DNA from 3 places in the Rothia sp. HMSC065B04 genome. Region 3 is predicted to be linked to each of the others. Evidence: riboswitches for the same ligand, from Rfam matches in the RefSeq annotation. Region 3 holds a riboswitch; each other region holds the start of a gene.
What was found. Region 3 has a riboswitch for S-adenosylmethionine ahead of HMPREF2845_RS05650 (bifunctional o-acetylhomoserine/o-acetylserine sulfhydrylase). Riboswitches for the same ligand answer to the same signal wherever they lie in the genome.

Region 1 (4,760 bases), on a different contig from region 3:
AAGAAACACCCTTATACGTTATGCTCCCCAGGGCAATTGGTGTAATTCCAAGAATTGCATTTATTAGCGTTGTTTTTCCCGCGCCCGAGGCACCAACTACTGCAATCATTTGATTATTCATCAGCTCAAGATTAATATCTTTAAGCGCAAAAGACGACGCGCCCTCATACTGAACGGATACATCTTTGCATATAATTTTTGAAATATTTTCATGGTTAGGGTTAGAAGTTTTTATCTCAGAAGCATGGTCGTAAGTATCAGAGTCGCATACCCTTCGGAATTGCTGAACAGATAATGCTCCATTAATAATCTGACCAAATGAATATCCCACCTCTTGGGTCGCATCAACACAGGCAATGATTCCAATCAGCGATCCGGCCACATACGATATATTGGCGCCTGAATCCACAAGGAAGTACAGGGACGCAAAAAGTAAGACAGAGCAGAGTAGCCCTGCAACTATGGAGATGATTCCTCTAACACTTTCAAGGCTCAATTCCCTACCGGCCGCCCGGCGTCGCCAGGACGCTACGCGTTGCGAGAAAAATCGGGAGGCTCTCATGAGGTGAAGTTCTTGGGCTCGACTCTGAGCCATCAGATTGTCTAGATAGTAGTTCTCTGCCCGATAATCCTCGTACATTAGGGTGTAGATAGCGTAATCACGTTTAGCGAGAATCACCATTGCAATGGCTAAGGGCAATGAACACAGTGCCGCAAAAATTGCTGCCACAATGCTGACGTTCGCGATATTAAGACAGAGAAGTAACACCATTGCGAAGGCACTCACCAATGTCATAACTGACATGGTGTGAACCTGCAATTCCTGTTTCGATATTGCCTCTCTAGCAGCACGTATATCTTCCTGCGATTTTGTGCTACCTATATCAGATAATGGAAATGTAGATAACCTGTTATTTAACATGCAGTGAACCCGATAATTCACCTTTGATTTGAGGATCAGCATGTTACTTATTACCCAACGTTGGGCAATAATATTAATTCCAACAACAAGGGCAAGCGCAACAATATAAATCCAGGCCGCGCCACCATTCGAACCGCTCAAGGCTGACACTGTATTACCAATCAGCAGAGACTGACTCAAGGGAATGCAGGCGATGACGGCTAGCGATAGGGCGACGCTCACCAGGGTTGTGGGACAGGTTTTCCATGCTAGGCGGAAGGACCAGAGTATAGAAGAAAATAGCTTTTTCATTCTCACCACGCTCACAAAGTCATACTGAACTCATCTTTGAGCCCTACAACTCCTCGATGAGCGGACATCGAAACACTACCCGTGCCTCATTAGTTACCCTACTCCTCACTGAAATATAAAACACACATATTCGCGCGTGTCCAAGAATATTAAGCAGATGTATCTGCGATAGTTCCGGACATCCATGGGTCAGCCGACAGCCCTACCCGCAACACCCCCCAGCCGCCCTTCGTCATAGTCAGTCATATTAAGTTCATATTTCGCCCCAATGTCATGTCCAGAAATATTAGGACATCAACCGCCGTATCCCTTGCATGCCCTCGGAAGCGGTGGGTAAAGTGAAAGCGTTATCTATCAAGAGCGACCGAGAGATCTGGCTCGTAGACGTCGCAGCAACCTCGCCAGTATCCCCCACCGTCACGGTGCAGGGTACGGACAAGGTGCTCCCGCCAGAACCGATAGAGAAGAATACCCTTCGGCACCCCTTGATGATGTGCACCCGCAAACCGGTACAGCACATCCTGCAGAAGAATTCGCGCACCCTCACGGTGCGTATCTATCGGGTGAACACGAAGGATGGTTATGGCTACAGTTCACCCGGCTCTTTCTTTTGAGCTATTCCCTCCGCGCTCACAGGCGAGCTGTGAGTCGCTGCTCCGCACCATTGCGGAGCTTGAGGGCACCAACCCCGACTACGTGTCGGTCACCTACGCCGGTGACGCTAAGCGCCGCCAGAAGACCTTGGCGCTGCTCGACCACCTAGTGCATGAAACCTCCCTCACCCCGCTGGCTCACCTGATTTGTGCAGGCCACTCGGTGCATGAGCTGGAGCGCGCAGTCCGCCTAATTCTGGGTCTGGGAGTGCGCGGCTTCCTGGCTCTTCGCGGTGATATTCAGGAAGGTCAGGTTTCTGAACTTCCTTTCGCCCGCTACCTGGTAGAGCTCATTCGCCGCGTGGAGCGTGAAGATTTCGCCCACCTGGCGGCTGGCAAGGTGTCGATTGGTGTGGCGGCGTACCCGCAGAAGCACCCCGAGTCCGCATCCCTGCTGCAGGATATTGAGATTCTGCTGTCCAAGCAGCGTGCCGGCGCGGACTTCGCGATCACTCAGGTGTTCTTTGAGGATGAGCGCTACAGCGCCCTGGTCGATTCGGCGCACCTGGCAGGCGTGGATATTCCGATTATTCCGGGCATCATGCCGGTAACCTCGCTGAAGCGGTTGCAGAATCTCTGCCAGATGGCGGGCATGGAAGTCCCGACGGACCTCGCCTACGCCCTAGAGACAGCAACCAGTAGCGCTGAGCTGCACCGCATCGGTGTTGAGTACGCGTTGAACCAGTGCCGCGCCGTGATGGACGCGGGCGCGCCGGGTCTGCACTTCTTCACCTTCAACGAGCATGCGGCGGTTCTGGACGTTCTGGACCAGCTGGACCTACCCCGATACAGCAACCGTTTCTCTCAGCCGCTGAGCGAACTGGAATACGCCTAACCCCCATAACGCTCCTTGTCGGATGCGTTTCCATAATCTCCCCCACAAATATTCCGGGAGTTACGACCCCCGTTTCACCGCCCACCGCTGGGTGGCGAAACACCGGAACTGACTCCCACATCTATCCCCAGTAAAGGAAAAATTACTATGTCGAACACCGCATTCCCCGCCGCAACCATTGTTGGTTACCCCCGCGTGGGCCGCTTCCGTGAGCTGAAGAAGGCTCAGGAGGCTTTCTGGAAGGGCAAGGCAACCCTGCAGGAGCTGCAGGACACCGCCGCTGACGTGCAGCGCACCTACTTCGAGCGCGTGACCGCTGCCGGCCTGAAGGCTGATAACTACTCGATTCCGGCAACCTTCTCCTACTACGACCAGGTGCTCGACGTTGTTCGCCTGTTCACCCTGGTTCCCGAGCGTCTGGCTGAGGCTAAGGATGCACGCGGTCTGCTGGATCTGCCCGGCTACTTCGCACTGGCGCGCGGTACCGAGACCCTGCCTCCGTTGGAGATGACTAAGTGGTTCGACACCAACTACCACTACCTGGTGCCCGAGATTGGTGCCGGCACCGAGATTAAGCTGAACCTTGAGGCCATTGACGAGCAGCTCGAGGTCGCTAAGGAGGCTGGTGTGAAGGTTCGCCCGCAGATTGTTGGTCCCCTGACCCTGCTGCTGGGCGCTAAGGCTGAGCAGGGTTCCGCTGAGGACTTCTCCCCCGTTGACCGTCTGGATGAGTTCGTTGCCGCTTACGCTCAGGTGCTGGAGCAGCTGGCTGAGCGCGGTGTTGAGTGGGTTCAGCTGGATGAGCCGGGCCCGACCGTGGACCGTGCCGACAACGCGAAGGTTGCTGAGCTTGCCGAGCGCACCTACCGCACCCTGGCTGCCGGCGAGAAGCGCCCGCAGATTCTGGTGACCAGCCCCTACGGTTCCCTGCGTGAGAACCTGCCGGCTCTGCTGGGTACCGGTATTGAGGCTCTGCACCTTGACCTGGTGCACGGCGTGTACTCGAAGGCTGAGCTGGAGTCCGTTTCTGCCGCTGGTGTGCACCTGGTTGCCGGTGTTGTGAACGGCCGTAACGTGTGGCGTGCCGATGTTCGCGCGGCTCTGAAGACTCTGGAGGCGCTGCCCGGCGCATCCGAGGGTGCCGTGTCGGTGTCCTCCTCGACCTCCCTGCAGCACGTGCCGCACGACCTGGCTCTGGAAGACCCCGCCGAGGTTCCCGTGGACGGCCTGGCATTCGCCGACCAGAAGGTTGCCGAGATCGCCCTGCTGGCTCGTGGCCTGGCTGAGGGTGAGGCTGCTGTTGAGCCGGAGCTGAAGGCTGCTGACGAGGCGCTGGCTCGCTTCGCCGCTGACCCGCGCAAGCACAACGACGAGATTCGTGCCCGCGCCGCAGCTGTGACCGCTGAGGACTTCAACCGCCCGACCATTGATGTTCGCCGCGCGGCTCAGGCTGACCTGAACCTGCCGAAGCTGCCGACCACCACCATCGGTTCCTTCCCGCAGACCGCTGAGATTCGCCGCCGCCGTGCGGAGGCTCGTGCGGGCAAGATTTCCGCCGAGGAGCTGAACGGCTTCCTGCGTGACGAGATTGCCTCGGTCATCAAGCTGCAGGAGGAGCTGGGCCTGGACGTGCTGGTTCACGGTGAGGCTGAGCGTAACGACATGGTTCAGTACTTCGCTGAGAACTTCGACGGCTTCGCAACCACCCGCCACGGCTGGGTTCAGTCCTACGGTTCGCGTTGCACCCGCCCCTCGATTCTGTTCGGTGACGTGAAGCGTCACGGTGAGGGTCTGCGCGGTGAGGCGTTCACCGTGCCGTGGAGCTCCCACGCACAGTCGCTGAGCGACAAGCCCGTCAAGGGCATGCTCACCGGCCCCGTGACGATTCTGGCGTGGTCCTTCGTGCGTGACGACCAGCCGCGCCGCGAGACCGCTAACCAGGTGGCTCTGGCTCTTGCCGACGAGATTGCCGACCTGGAGGAGGCGGGCATCCGCATCATTCAGGTGGACGAGCCGGCTCTGCGCGAGCTGCTGCCCCTGCGCCGCGATGAGCAGCCGC
Region 2 (4,760 bases), on a different contig from region 3:
GGTTTCCCCGCCGACTTCTTTCTCCGGCGCGTAGCGATGATTAGCTCACCTTTGGGGAGCAACCACGCGGCGGACATCTCTCCTAAAACTCAGCGCGTGCTGAGTGTTGCGTTTAGCTGTGGTGCTAATTGCTGGTGGCGTTAGTTGCTGGGGTACTTCGCCTTCACCCAGCGCTCGAAAACACCCACCAAGGCGTCGGTAATCTTACCGAGCACCGCCAGCGCCACAATAGCCAGCAGCAGGCGGTCGGTGCGGCCGTTGTTCTGCGAGTCGGTCAGCAGATAACCCAGGCCCATGGATGCACCCAGCAGCTCAGCGGCGACCAGGAACAGCCACGCCTGAGCCAGCGCCAGACGCAGACCCGAAACGACCGACGGCAGAACCGCGGGAAGCTGAACCGTGGTGAACAGGCGCAGACCCTTCAGGCCGAAGGCGCGTGCCGCCTCCACAAGCTTGGGGTCAACGTGCGCCAGAGCCGCAGAAACCGTGGTGTACACCGGGAAGAATGCACCAATAGCAACCAGGGTTACCTTGGAATTCTCGCCGATACCGATCCACAGCAGAAGCAGCGGAACCCACGCCAGGGACGGCACGGCACGCAGTGCACCAATGGTCGGTGCGGCAATCAGACGCACCGGCGCAGACAATCCAATCAGTGCACCCAGCACCAGGCCGAGCACGGCACCAATGCCGAAACCAATCAGCACACGCTGAGTAGAAATTGCCACGTGGCGGCCCAACTCGCCGCGCTGCGCCAGCTCAACACCGGCGCTGACCACACGGTCGGGGGAGGGCAGCTGAACCTGGGTGAACACACCGTTCGTGCTCAGAATGTACCAGAGGGCAATCAGCGCCAGGGGAAGAATCAGGCCCAGGTACTGCTTACCGGCGAACGGGTTCGACGGTAGCTTCACGGAAGAGACACGCTTCTCGGCACGCTCAGCGCGAGCGCTGGAGGCGGCGGTAACCGTTGCGGCGGTCATTACTTCTCAACCACCTTCGCGATCTTCTCGACGGCTACGCTGTCAGCCTTCTTTGCGAACTGGTCGTCCACAATGCTGTTCAGCGCCTTGTCCACGTCGGACTGGGAGGGAACGTCGCCGGACTCCACCAGAATCGGGCCGACACCCTTCAGAACCTCAACCTGCTTAGCGCCCGGAACCGGGTCGATATCCAGGTGGGTGCGCTCCATGACGACCTGGGCGGTCTCGTGCTTAATGCCGGACTCCTCCTCGACAATCTTCACAGCCTCTTCGGGGTTCTTCTTAGCCCAGGCGCGAGCGTACTCGTACACGTCCACGATGGTCTGTGCGGCGGTCGGGTTGGACTGAATGAACTTCTCGGTGGCGTTCAGGAAGCCGTAGGTGTTGAAGTTCAGGTTGCGGTAGAAGAGCACGTCGCCGCTTTCCACCTCGGCGGCAGCCATGATCGGGTCCAGGCCGCTCCACGCGTTGACCTGACCGTTATCCAAGGCGGTGCGGCCGTCGGCATGCTGCAGGTTCTGAATGGTCAGGTCCGAAGCGGAAATACCCTCCTGCTTGAGTGCCTGCAGCAGCAGGAAGTACGGGTCGGTACCCTTGGTCACGGCAACGGTCTTACCCTTCAGGTCCGCAACCTTGGTGATGCCCGAATCCTTGCGGGTCACCAGAGCCGACCATTCCGGCTGCGAGTAGAGGCTAATGACCTTGATGGGGGAGCCATTAGCGCGTGCCAGCAGCGCCGCCGAACCGGCGGTCGAGCCAACATCAATATTGCCGCTACGCAGCGCCTCATTCGCCTTGTTCGAACCGGCCGACTTGACCCACTCAACCTTCTTACCCTCGGCGGCGAGGGCGGTCTCAAGCCAACCCTTCTTGCGGATAATCAGGGACAGCGGGTTGTAGGTCGCGTAGTCAATGGTCACGGTGTTCTGATTGCCACCACCGGCAGCACCGGAGGCGTTAGCGGAACCGGAACCTTCACCGGCGCAGGCGCTGAGCAGAGTAGCAAAAGCGGCGGCTGCAGCAAGGGACTTGAGGGCGGTACGGCGAGACGGGGAGTAAGTCATGATGAAATCTTTTCGCTTCTGAAGATGATGATGTGATGTGTGAGAAATGCGTTTCGTGGCGGCTTTAGGCGTTATCTTCCACGCCGAGCTCAGCCAACAGTTCGCTACGCAGCGCCGTGATCTCTGCATCGGCGCGGTCACGGGGGTGAGAACGGTCAACGGTCACAATGCGCTGGATGGTGGCGGGCGCCTCCGGGGTGTCCTTACCGAGGACGATCACCCGGTCAGAGAGGTACAGCGCCTCTTCCACATCGTGGGTGACCAGCAGAATCGTGGTCGGGTCTTGACGGTGCACGTCCAACAGCAAATCCTGCATGTTGATGCGGGTCAGCGCGTCCAGAGCACCGAAGGGCTCGTCGAGCAGCAGCACGCCGGGGTTGCGTGCGAGCGCTCGCGCCAGGGACACGCGCTGAGCCATACCGCCTGAAATTTCCTTGGGACGGTGGGTTGCGTATTCGCCCAGTCCGACCAGGTCGAGCAGGCGCGCTACGGATGCTGCGCCTTCAGATTTTTTGGTGCCCTGCGGTAGTCCGAGAGCCACGTTGTCGGCGACGGTGCGCCAGGGGAGCAGGCGCGGTTCCTGAAAGCCGATAGCTACGCGGGGGTCGAGGCCGGTCACTGCCTTCTCGCCGATACGCACGGTACCTGCGGTGATGCGGTTCAGGCCTGCTGCTGCACGCAGGAGAGTGGATTTGCCGCATCCGGAGGAGCCGATGACGGAGATAATCTCGCCGGGGGCTGCGGTGAAGGAGACTCCGCGAAGAACTTCGTGGGTTCCGCCGGGCACGGGGAAAGATTGTCCGACGCCTTCAAAGCTCAAGGGGACGGCGGCGGTGGATACGGCACGGCGGCCGTTCTTTTCACTGGTGGGTACGTCAGTTACTGCACTGTTGAGTGTCATGTCACTTCCATCGTTCCTGGCGTTAGCACCGGGGGCGGAAGAATCCGTGCCGGTTGCTGCGACGTCGTGGAGCCAGGTCTCTCAGTCGCTCTGGATGGTTTGCTTCTCCCACCCTATGGGCTGTGGCGTGCCTCAATCAACCCTGCGGGCGCGTATGAATTTCTATGACCGTATATTTCGCATTTATCACGAAATATTTCGGTTCCACGTCACAAAAAGATTTTTTCGTCACAAACGTGACCTCCCTCCCGCGCGCCCCGTACACTCAAACCACGAGATCATGAGTCCCGGCGCTAAGCTCTGGCTAGCCGGGCGGCAACCCTCTCCCGTAGCGGGGTGCCCCAGATGATGATCTGGCCTCAACGGAAAGAGGCAAGTACGGCGCGAACGCGCCACCTGCACGAAGGCCACCACCGAACGCAGAAGGCAAGAAGGAGGCGGCGCGCGGGGTGCAGGGCACTAACCCGATCGTCCCCGATCATTCGCGAAAGGAAAATCGATGGCTGAGCAGAAGAAGCGCATCGTAGTTAACGCATTCGAAATGACCTGCATCGGTCACCAGAGCTTCGACCTCTGGCGTCACCCGCGCTCCCGCGCAACCGAGTACAACACCATCAAGTACTGGACTGACCTGGCTAAGACCCTTGAGCGCGGCCTGTTTGACGCCGTGTTCATCGCTGACGTTGTTGGTATCTACGACGTGTACAAGAACTCTGCCGCTCCCGCCATTGAAGGTGCCGCTCAGGTTCCCGTGAATGACCCCGCAACCCAGATTTCTGCAATGGCTGCAGTGACCGAGCACCTCGGCTTCGGTGTGACTGCTGCCGCTACTTTCGAGCAGCCCTACACCCTGGCTCGCCGCTACGCCTCCCTCGACCACCTCACTGAGGGCCGCGTCGGCTTCAACGTTGTGACTTCTTACCTGCCTTCGGCTGCTGAGAACCAGGGTCTGCCCACCCAGATCCCGCACGACGAGCGCTACGAAATCGCCGACGAGTTCCTGGACGTCTGCTACAAGCTGTGGGAAGGCTCCTGGGAAGACGGCGCAGTCATCAAGGACCGCGAGCGCGGCATCTACGCTGACCCCTCCAAGGTCCACCCGATTGGCCACAAGGGCAAGTACTTCTCCGTGCCCGGTATCTCCCTGACTGAGCCGAGCCCGCAGCGCACCCCCGTGATCTTCCAGGCTGGCGCATCCAGCCGCGGCCAGCAGTTCTCCGGCAAGCACGCTGAGGCTGTGTTCATCAGCGCCCTGCGCCCGGACCTGACCCGCGTTGTGACCGACCGTATTCGCGCCGCTGCAGAGGAGCAGGGCCGTAGCCGCGACGACGTCAAGATCCTCGCAATGCTCTCCGTCATCGTGGATGAGACCGAAGAGAAGGCAAAGGCAAAGTACGAGGAGTACAAGAAGTACGTGAACCTCGACTCTGCACAGGCTATTGTCGGCGGATGGTCCGGTGTTGACCTGTCCCAGTTCGACGAGGACGAGGTCCTGAACTACGTGCAGACCGAGTCGATTCAGTCCTTCCTGACCCCCTTCACCCTGCAGGCGAAGGACAAGAAGTGGACCCGCAAGGACATCGCTGAGCACACCACCCTCGGCGGCATGGGCGAGGTCATTGTTGGTGACCCGGTTCAGGTTGCTGACGAGCTGGAGCGTTGGATCGACGAGGGTGGCCTGGACGGCATCAACCTGGCTTACCACGTCTCCCCGGGTTCGTTCGAGGACTTCATCGAGTACGTTGTTCCCGAGCTGCAGAAGCGCGGCCGCTACCGCACCGAGTACGAAGGCAACACCCTGCGTGAGAACAT
Region 3 (4,760 bases):
GCAGGCTAAAGCCCATGAGCCGCAACTGACGGGCGCACTCCTGCCGTAGGTCGCCCCCTCGGCTCTGTTGCTGGGAGTCTTTCGGACGCCGTGTCTGAGCGTTCATCGCTTGAGCCCCTCCGCCATTGCCAGGTATGCCTCTTCCAAGGTTGCCGGGCGTGTGTACGGTTCGGTCCGTGCCCCGATACGTGCGGTGGCAAGCCCCTCCGCGAGGATACGGTGCGCCTCGCCCGCCTCGAACGTGGCGCGCTCGCCATGCCAGTAGAGGGTGAGTTCCCAGCCGGAACCGCGCGGGGCGAAGAGCACCGTAGCCTTATCGCCGAGGAGCCCACGAAGCGTATCAAGGCCCTCGGTGGCGGTGGCCTCGACCTGTACCACGGTCGTGGCGGCAATGCCGGCGTGCGCGGCGATGTCTTCGAGGCTGCCGCTCACGGCGACGGAACCGGCGCCTAACACGGTGATGGTGTGCGCCAGGTCCTCGATTTCGCCGAGTAGGTGGCTCGTCAGCAGAACGGCGGCGCCGTCTTCCGCGAGGGAGCGGATGAGGGTTCGCACGGTTAGGGCGATATCGGGGTCGAGCCCGTTGGTCGGCTCATCCAGCAGGAGCAGGGCGGGGGAGCCGAGCAGGGCGCGGGCAATATGTAGGCGCTGCTTCATGCCGCGGGAAAACTCCTGGACAGGCTGCGTTGCCGCATCGGTGAGTTCCACACGGGCTAGGGCATGCTCCACCTCGTGTCGTCGGGTCCGCCCGGAAACCCCCGCAACATCGGCGAAGAACAGCAGATTGTCGCGGGCACTGGCGCGCGGGTAGAAGCCGTTCTCCCCGCCCAACGCGAGGCCCACGTGGCGGCGAGCCCGCTGCGGGTGAGCGATAGCATCCACACCGTTCACGGTGAGGATACCGCCGGTAGGAGTGAGCAGGGTCGAGCACATCTGCACGGTGGTGGTTTTGCCCGCACCGTTGGGGCCGAGGAGGGCATGAATCTCACCGGAACTAACGCGAAGCGACACCCGGTCGACGGCGGTAAAAGCGTTTTCACCTTTGCCAAAGACGCGGCTGAGCTGCGCCGCATCAAGAACAAGAGACATGGTAGGTAACCTTCGGGTATGACCCTCTGGCCCCTATACCGGAGGGATGCTGAGCAGGATAAACGGCGTAGCGAGCCGTAGCGAGTTGTACCCTGCGTGAGTGTATGTGTCATTTCAGTGTACCGAAAAACCGTAGATAAAAGTGATGGGGGTTACTGTGTGGATGGTGGGTGTCCGCCTCCGCATCTCGATTGCCTCGTCCTCGGATTGCCCCGGCACCGTCGTTCGCGTTTTATGACAGACGTTAAAAAACGTCATCTTTGCAATGAAATGTCTTAAAGTACCGCGCACCCACAAAATCCTTGACCCCGCCCCGTGCCCTATGACACTCTAAATAACAGGTCAAGAGCGCCAGCGATAAGCCCCAGCTAGCTGGCCGGCAACCCTCCTCCGCGGTGGGGTGCCCTGGGTGAAGACCGGGCGGCACGCACAAGCGTGACGCAAGCGCGGGACCGATGTGACCGAAACCGGTACATCAATCGTGACAGGATTATTCGACGACGATTCCTGTACCGTCGGCATGCGGCCCCTTAAGAATCCCCAATAGGAGCCACGCATGAGCAACAACACTACCGTCCCGACTCCCGCCAACCCCGCCGGTTGGAAGTTCGAAACCCGCCAGATCCACGCAGGTCAGGCGCCGGATGCCGCAACGGGAGCTCGGGCACTACCTATCTACCAGACCACTTCCTTCGTCTTTGACAGCGCCGAGCAGGCAGCGAACCGTTTCGCCCTCGCCGAGCTGGGCCCCATTTACACTCGCCTCAACAACCCCACCCAGGAAGTCATCGAAAACCGTATCGCTTCCCTGGAAGGCGGCGTAGGCGCGCTGCTGCTGGCATCCGGTCAGGCAGCTATTACCTACGCAATCCTGAACATTGCCGGTGCAGGCGACCACGTTGTTGCTTCGCCCTCCGTGTACGGCGGCACCTACAACCTGCTCAAGTACACCCTCGCCGACCTGGGCATTGAAACCACCTTTGTTGAGGACCCGGACGACCTGGACGCATGGCGCGCCGCAGTACGCCCCAACACCAAGCTCTTCTACGGCGAGTCCGTGCCCAACCCCCGCAACGACGTGCTCGACATTGAGCCCATCGCCAAGATCGCGCACGAAAACGGCGTACCCCTGATCGTGGACAACACCGTACCCACCCCGTACCTGCTGCGCCCCATCGAGCACGGCGCAGACGTAGTCGTCCACTCCGCCACCAAGTACCTGGGCGGCCACGGCACCTCCATCGGCGGCGTGATCGTTGACTCCGGTAACTTCGACTACGGTGCAGACCCCGAGAAGTTCCCCAAGTTCAACCAGCCCGCCCCCGGCTACCACGGCCTGGTCTACGCACGCGATTTGGGTAAGGACTCCGCGTTCGGCGCGAACCTCTCCTACATCCTGAAGGCGCGCGTCTCCCTGCTGCGTGACACCGGCGCCGCAATCTCCCCGACCAACGCCTTCAACATCGGCATCGGTCTGGAGACTCTCTCCCTGCGCATCGAACGCCACATTGAGAACGCCACCAAGGTCGCCCGCTGGCTCGAAGCAAACCCGCAGGTCGACAAGGTTATCTGGGCTGGCGTGGAATCCTCCCCCTGGTACGAGCGTGCACAGAAGTACCTGCCCAAGGGCCCCGGTGCGGTGCTCGGCTTCACCCTCAAGGACGCAACCCTGGAGGAGACCCGCGACTTCGTGGACGCCCTGAAGCTGCACTCCAACGTGGCGAACATCGGTGACGTACGCTCGCTCGTGATTCACCCCGCCTCCACCACCCACTCCCAGCTTTCCGCTGAGGAACTGGAGAAGATTGGCGTGTACCCGAACTTCGTCCGCCTGGCAGTCGGTATCGAGAACATCGACGACATTCTCGCCGACCTGCAGCTGGGCTTCGACACCCTCTCCTAAACGGTGATGCAACCCGCAGGTGGACCGGCAAGCTACGGCTTTTCGGTCCACCTGCGGATTCCCCGTTACGGAGCATGTTGTAACTGTGCGGCGTTGCTGCCGCCCAACCTGTTGCTTCTTCTACCCACAGACGAGTACCCCGCTCACACCCGGCACCACCTCGCCGACCAACCCAGTGAAGGGAACCCCATGGCCACCCAGAGCACTAGCCAGTCCGGCACTACCAGCCAGCCTGTCACCGCACCCATCCCCGTGGCGGGCACCCGCACCGAGCACCCCGAAGCGCAAGGCTATCTGCGTCAGCTGAACATCGGCGACCTGGAGCTCGAGTCCGGCGTGACTCTGCCGCAGGTGACCATCGGTTACGAAACCTGGGGTACCCTCAACGAGACCGGCGATAACGCCATCCTCATCCTGCACGCACTCACCGGTGACACGCATGTCTCCCGCGGCGTGCCCACCCCGGACATGCCCGCGCCCCTCATCCGCGCTATCGAATCCGACGGCTGGTGGGAGGGCATCGTGGGTCCCGGCGCGGTCATCGACACCAACCGATACTTCGTCGTTGCCCCCAATATTCTGGGCGGCTGCTACGGTTCGACCGGTCCGGCCAGCATCATTCCCGAAGGCTACCCGGGCGCCGGCGAGCACTGGGGATCCCGATTCCCGCTCGTCACCATCCGCGACTCGGTGCGTGCTGAGGCGCGTCTGGCCCGGGCCCTGGGCATCACGAGCTTCCGCTACGTCATCGGCGGTTCCCTCGGGGGCGCACGCGCCGTAGAATGGGCCGCAACCAACCCCGAACTGGTGCGCGGATGCGCGGTCATCGCCTCCGGTCCTTCGGCCACCGCCGAGCAGATTTCCTGGGCGCACACCCAGAACATTGCGATTCGTTCGGATGCGAACTTTGCCGGTGGCGACTACTATGCCGGTCCTGCACCGACTGCCGGTCTGGCTCTGGCGCGCCGTATCGCGCACACCACCTACCGCAGCCCCGCAGAGCTGGAGCACCGCTTCGGCCGTGAGGAGAACCGCGGCGAAAACACTGTGGGCGGTTCGCTGGGTGAGCCGCGTGGCCGCTACGCCATTGAAAGCTACCTGGACCACCACGGCGCTAAGCTGGTTGAGCGTTTTGACGCGAACAGCTACCTGGCTGTGAATGAGGCGCTGATTTCGCACGATGTGGCTCGTGGCCGCGGCACTCTGGCACAGGCGCTGGCGCACACCGATTGCGAGTGGACGATTGCGGCGGTGAACACGGACCGTCTGTTCTTCCCGCACGAGTCGCACCGCCTGGCGGAGGCGCTTCCCACCCCGGTGCCCGTGGACATTATCGAGTCGAACCACGGCCATGACGGCTTCTTGATTGAGGCGAAGCAGGTGGAGAAGATTCTGGCGCGCGCCCTCGGCGTTGAAGATGAATCCGCCGCCCCGAGTGAGGCGCAGCGTGAACGTGAAGCTTTGGAATCGATGACTCGTCTGTACGGCGCTGTTAATCGCTAACTCGACCGGCGCCCGAAGGCGTTTCACGCATCCTGCTGAATGTTGTTTTATCCAAACAGTGGGTGTGGGATTGTGAGGGAATGACTGGGTATTCTCAACTGTCCTTCCGCCCACCGTGAATTAACCTTCACCCATAGGGTTATGTAATAAAATGTCGGGCGTTCGTATGATGCGAGTGTCCGGCATTTTTTCTATCTTTATGAAGAGTGTTATGCCAAGTCAGGGAATATTTTTCGGTTTTTCGGGTGTTTTGCGAAACCTCCGC

Region 1: linked by a shared signal. The riboswitch ahead of HMPREF2845_RS03435 (methylenetetrahydrofolate reductase) and the one ahead of HMPREF2845_RS05650 (bifunctional o-acetylhomoserine/o-acetylserine sulfhydrylase) in region 3 are both predicted to bind S-adenosylmethionine.
Region 2: linked by a shared signal. The riboswitch ahead of HMPREF2845_RS06945 (ABC transporter ATP-binding protein) and the one ahead of HMPREF2845_RS05650 (bifunctional o-acetylhomoserine/o-acetylserine sulfhydrylase) in region 3 are both predicted to bind S-adenosylmethionine.

Annotation. Positions count from the first base shown of each region.
Region 1 is NZ_KV808407.1:88,034-92,793, reverse strand. It holds partial or broken gene HMPREF2845_RS03440 (ATP-binding cassette domain-containing protein) at 1-1,213, opposite strand, end outside; SAM riboswitch class I at 1,562-1,678, shown strand; gene HMPREF2845_RS03435 (methylenetetrahydrofolate reductase) at 1,796-2,701, shown strand; gene metE (5-methyltetrahydropteroyltriglutamate--homocysteine S-methyltransferase) at 2,849-4,760, shown strand, end outside.
Region 2 is NZ_KV808409.1:76,121-80,880, forward strand. It holds gene HMPREF2845_RS06935 (ABC transporter permease) at 141-983, opposite strand; gene HMPREF2845_RS06940 (aliphatic sulfonate ABC transporter substrate-binding protein) at 983-2,047, opposite strand; gene HMPREF2845_RS06945 (ABC transporter ATP-binding protein) at 2,112-2,948, opposite strand; SAM riboswitch class I at 2,953-3,049, opposite strand; SAM riboswitch class IV at 3,225-3,333, shown strand; gene HMPREF2845_RS06950 (LLM class flavin-dependent oxidoreductase) at 3,448-4,760, shown strand, end outside.
Region 3 is NZ_KV808408.1:591,410-596,169, reverse strand. It holds gene HMPREF2845_RS05660 (ABC transporter permease) at 1-16, opposite strand, end outside; gene HMPREF2845_RS05655 (ABC transporter ATP-binding protein) at 103-1,089, opposite strand; SAM riboswitch class IV at 1,430-1,542, shown strand; gene HMPREF2845_RS05650 (bifunctional o-acetylhomoserine/o-acetylserine sulfhydrylase) at 1,646-2,992, shown strand; gene HMPREF2845_RS05645 (homoserine O-acetyltransferase MetX) at 3,182-4,495, shown strand.